DNA from 2 places in the Mesorhizobium sp. B2-1-3 genome. Region 1 is predicted to be linked to the other one. Evidence: riboswitches for the same ligand, from Rfam matches in the RefSeq annotation. Region 1 holds a riboswitch; the other holds the start of a gene.

The links. Region 1 has a riboswitch for thiamine pyrophosphate ahead of thiB (thiamine ABC transporter substrate binding subunit). Riboswitches for the same ligand answer to the same signal wherever they lie in the genome.
Region 2: another riboswitch for thiamine pyrophosphate. It lies ahead of FJ973_RS23350 (YkoF family thiamine/hydroxymethylpyrimidine-binding protein); the one in region 1 lies ahead of thiB (thiamine ABC transporter substrate binding subunit).

The regions. Positions count from the first base shown of each region.
Region 1 is NZ_VFWL01000001.1:831,530-833,912, reverse strand. Features, by position in the region: gene thiP (thiamine/thiamine pyrophosphate ABC transporter permease) at 1-213, opposite strand, end outside; gene thiB (thiamine ABC transporter substrate binding subunit) at 451-1,449, opposite strand; TPP riboswitch at 1,492-1,607, opposite strand; gene FJ973_RS04340 (thiamine diphosphokinase) at 1,696-2,340, shown strand; gene FJ973_RS04335 (ABC-F family ATP-binding cassette domain-containing protein) at 2,342-2,383, shown strand, end outside.
Region 2 is NZ_VFWL01000016.1:81,276-83,658, forward strand. Features, by position in the region: gene msrA (peptide-methionine (S)-S-oxide reductase MsrA) at 1-369, shown strand, start outside; gene FJ973_RS23345 (hypothetical protein) at 509-829, opposite strand; TPP riboswitch at 1,047-1,160, shown strand; gene FJ973_RS23350 (YkoF family thiamine/hydroxymethylpyrimidine-binding protein) at 1,151-1,759, shown strand; gene FJ973_RS23355 (ABC transporter permease) at 1,795-2,383, shown strand, end outside.

The DNA of each region.
Region 1 (2,383 bases):
GGCCGGCGCCACCGACAGCAGCGTCGAAAGCGCCGCCTGCCACAACGTAAAGCGCACGACGCGCAGGAGATAAGGATCGAAGGCTGCCCAGGCTCCGGAGAAATCGTTCGCGCCTTCGAAAAGAAGACCCGCAAACGCGCCGCCGATCAGCAGCGCGATCGCCGCAAGCGCGAGGATGCCGGCGGAGATGCGGGGGTCAGACGCGCGCTGCACGCTGGGCCGCCCAAAGGATCTTTAGCGAGCGTCGCGTTCCTTCGCGCCCCCCTCTGTCCTGCCGGACATCTCCCCCACGAGGGGGGAGATTGGCTGCTTCAGCGCTCCACCCTCTCCTGTGACGTCGCCAATTGGCGAAAGCCGTCGTGACGGCCAATCTCCCCCCTCGTGGGGGAGATGTCCGGCAGGACAGAGGAGGGCGCCGTAGAGCACTCATCATTCGATCATACGACCAAACTACTTGCTCATCACCGCCAGCCATTCATCCACCCATGCCTTGCGGTTGGCCGCGACCTCCTCGGGACTGAACAGCAAGGTTTTGGTCGGCTTGACCAGTCTGTCGAAGGCCGGATTGAGCGGCTTGTCGGTCTTGCCGGCCGGGAACATCCAGTTGGTCTCGGGGATGGCATCCTGGAATTTCGGCCCGGTCATGAAGGCGATGAACTTTTCCGCCAGCGGATTTTTGGCTCCCGTCGTGGTGATGCCGGCGACCTCGATCTGCAGATACTCGCCCTCCTCGAAGGAAGCGGCCTGGTAGCGCTCGGTGTTCTCGGCAACCATGTGGTAGGCGGGCGAGGTCGTGTAGGACAGCACCATCGGCGCCTCGCCCTTGGTGAACAGGCCGTAGGCCTCGCTCCAGCCCGGCGTCACGGTCAAGACCTTCGCCTTGAGCTTGGCCCAGGCCTCCGGCGCCTTGTCGCCATAGACCGACTTCACCCACAACAGCAGGCCGAGGCCCGGCGTCGAGGTGCGCGGATCCTGGATAACGATCTTGTCGTCGGCACTGCCCTCGACCAATTCCTTCAGGCTCTTGGGCGGCGTCTTCAGCTTCTGCGTGTCATAGACGACGGCGAAATAGCCATAGTCGTACGGGACAAAGATGTCGTCGTTCCAGCCGCCCGGCACATTGAGCCCGGTCACGGCGCCATGCGGCGCAAACAGGCCAGTGGCCTTGGCATCGGCGGTGAGATTGGTGTCGAGGCCAAGCACGATGTCGGCCTTGGTCGCGGCCCCTTCCAGCTTGACGCGGTTGAGCAGCGCGACGCCGTCGGCAACCGAGACGAAGTCGACATCGCAGCCGCATTCGGCCTCGAATTCCTTCTTCACCACCGGGCCGGGGCCCCAGTCGGCGGTAAAGCTCTCATAAGTGTAGACGGTGAGCTTGTCCTTGGCTAAGGCCGGCCCGGACAGAACCACGACCATTGCAGAGACAAGGGCGTATAAAAGCGTGCGCATCGGCGCCTCCTTCGTTCGGGTTAAAGGAATTGAGGCGTCGGACTGTCCGAAACGTCTAATCCCTCCGCCGGTACAAACCGGATCAGGTTCAGCGGGTTGGCGAGACTGCCTCTCAGCCGGTCCGCGAAATATCGCGTCCGGCACCCCGTTAGAGCGCCTCGACACATAGGCCCGGCCGGTGAACCGCGCAAGTGGCTGTTTGCCGGCCTTCCGTTTCCGCTGCCGGGCTGGTAAGGGCCACACGATATGAGCACATTCACCATCCTGCTTGGCGGCGATCTCATCCGCACGCCACGGCTCGACCGTCAGGTCGAGGGAACCCGCGTCGTCGCCGCCGATGCCGGCATCGGCCATGCAAGCACGCTCGACCTTGTGCCGGAACTGTGGGTCGGCGATTTCGATTCCGTGCCCGCCGGCCTGCCGGATGAGTTGGCCGCCGTGCCGCGCCGAACCTTCCCGGCAGAGAAGGACGCCACCGATGGCGAACTCGCGATATCGGCCGCCCTGGAGTGCGGCGCGACCAGCCTCGTGCTTGCCGGCGCCTTCGGCGGCAAGCGCGCCGACCATGCCTTCCTGCACATGGCGCTCGCCCTGCGGCTGGCCGGGGCCGGGACAAAGGTGCTGTTGACCAGCGGCGCGCAGGAAGCCGTGCCCCTGGCGCACGGCACGGCCCGCTTCGACTATGCCGACGGCACCCTGTTCTCGATCCTGGGTTTTTCCGAGCTTGCAGGGCTGACCGTCGCCGGTGCGAAATGGCCGCTTGACCGCGTCAAGGTCGCGTTCGGCTCGTCGCTGACCATCTCCAACGAGGTCAAGGGCAGGCTCGAGATCGCGCTGGGAGCGGGCCGCGCGCTGCTGCTCGCCCATCCCTATCCCTTGCCAGAAAGCTGACATGGCGCCGCCTCTTCTCAATCTCGACGGAATAAAACTGACC
Region 2 (2,383 bases), on a different contig from region 1:
CATGCCGAAGCCATCGAGATCAATTTCGATCCCGCCAGGGTGAGCTACCGTACGCTGCTGGAGTTCTTCTTCCAGATTCATGATCCGACGACACGCAACCGCCAGGGCAACGATGTGGGGATGAGCTACCGTTCGGCGATCTACTACACCAGCGATGAGCAGAAGCGCGTCGCCGAAGACACCATCGCCGACGTCGACGCCTCGGGCCTGTGGCCCGGCAAGGTGGTCACCGAGGTGGCTCCGGCCGGCGCGTTCTGGGAAGCCGAACCCGAGCATCAGGACTATCTGGAGAAATACCCGAACGGCTACACCTGTCATTTCGTCAGGCCGGGCTGGAAGCTGCCGGTTCGCGAAAAGGCTGTTTCGTAGACGCCCCCCGAACCGAGACGAAGGCCGATGGCGGTTTACGTCTCAGGCGCCTGCCTGTTCGGCGAGGGTGAAACATCCAGAGACGGAAACGCCACGGAACAGGCGCCCCGTGGCGTTCTCCAGCAGTTTCGGCGAATGGCTACTTGCCGCAATGCTTGTCATTGACGGTCGGCGAAGCCGTGCCCGGAGCGGTGTGGCTGGCATCCGGCTGAGCACCTTGTGGGCTGGCCGGACAGTTCCGGTCCGCGCTCGAATTCATGCCGTCGGGCATGGCGGTCGTGCTGCCGGTCGTGCCAGGATCCACCGTGTTCGGCGGTGCCGGCGTGTTCGGGTCGACCGTGACCGACTGGCCGCTGCCGGGCCCATTATTATTGGCGCCGTTTCCGCCAGCACTTTGCGCCATCGCCGAAGTCGCGAGACCAATTGTAAGAGCCGAAGCTGCGAGGATTTTCATGAACATGGTTTGTCTCCATTTCTGTGAAGTCTTCGCTCGTTTCCACGAAGTTCGTCGCGTTTGCGACTATAGGGACAACCACTCGTCGTGGCTAAGGTTCCGGACAAATTTCCCTCAGACCGGGCCCGACGGAACCGCCCATAAATCAGGCCTGCCGCAATGCATTTCTAGCGATGGTCCTGAAAAAACAGCTTTCATAGCCGCCCGATTGGTGCTTTAACGCGCCCATCCACAGGGGTGCTCCGTACGGTCGGGGCTGAGACGGGGGCGGCAAGCCCACAGACCCTAGAAGCTGATCTGGGTAATACCAGCGGAGCGAGGCGGGCGATGTTTTCAGGCGCACAGATTTCCCTATATCCGATGTCCGGCGATTTTGTCGGCGTCATCCTTGGCGCGCTCGGGGCACTGGACCCCTATCGTGATCGACTGCGGATCGAGACCGACGATATCTCGACCTTGCTGGTCGGGCCGCCCGAGGTGCTGTTTCCTGCCATGCGCGACCTGTTCGTGGCGGCAGCGCGCAGCGGCAAGCATTGCGTGCTTTCGGCCGCCATCTCGCGCGGCTGCCCGGGCGAGCCGGACGATCCGATCTGCCGCTCCGACGCGTTTGGCGGACCTGCCGGGCCGCTCGGCCCGCGCAAGGAAGCCGCTATCGCCGCCGTGCGCGGCGTAGCCGCCACCGGCCAGCCGGCGGCGGCGCAGTTCTCGCTTTATGTCATGGGCACCGACGACCACATGGACGAGATCTATGGCTGCATCGACTTCCTGAAGCAGTCGGGCGTATATGAGCGCTCCAAGCATTTCTGCACAACGTTGCGCGGCGACACAGGCGCCATTTTTACCGCACTCAACGAGGCCTTTTGTCGCTTCGGGCCGGGTGCCGGTCACGTAACGCTCGACGTCACCGTCTCGGCCAACAGCCCCACCGCCGTCTGACGGCGCGCCCCGCGCCATCCGCTCCGGGTACGTGCGTGTCCTCCCCGTCCGCCCCTTCGCCTCCGATCGTGGACCTCATCGCCAGAACCGCTCCGGCGATGCTTTCGGTGGGGCTGCTGCTAGCCGCGTGGGAACTCTATGCGCGCTTTGGTGACATCAAGCCGACAATCCTCCCGGCGCCATCGCGCGTCTTCGCTCAGGCAATGCTCAACCGGCACGCGCTGGCCGATAACGCCGTGCCAACCCTCCGTGCCACGCTCGCAGGCTTTGCCTGTTCGCTCGGCGGTGCCTTTGCGCTGTCGATGTTGATCGACTTCTTCCAGCCATTGCGGCGCGCCCTTTTTCCGGTCTTCGTGGTCAGCCAGACCTTGCCGCTGGTGGCGATTGCACCGCTGGTGGTGCTGTGGTTCGGCTTTGGGCTGATGCCCAAGATCATGCTGGTGGCGCTGGTCACCTTCTTTCCGATGTTGGTGGCTTTGGCTGAAGGCTATGAGGCGACGGAGGCTGAGATCGGCCAAATGCTGCGCGCCATGGGAGCAGGGCGCTGGCGTGTCTTCGTCCTGGCGCGGTTGCCCTCGGCGCTGCCCTACTTCTTCGCCGGTGTCAGGATCTCCATCACTTATG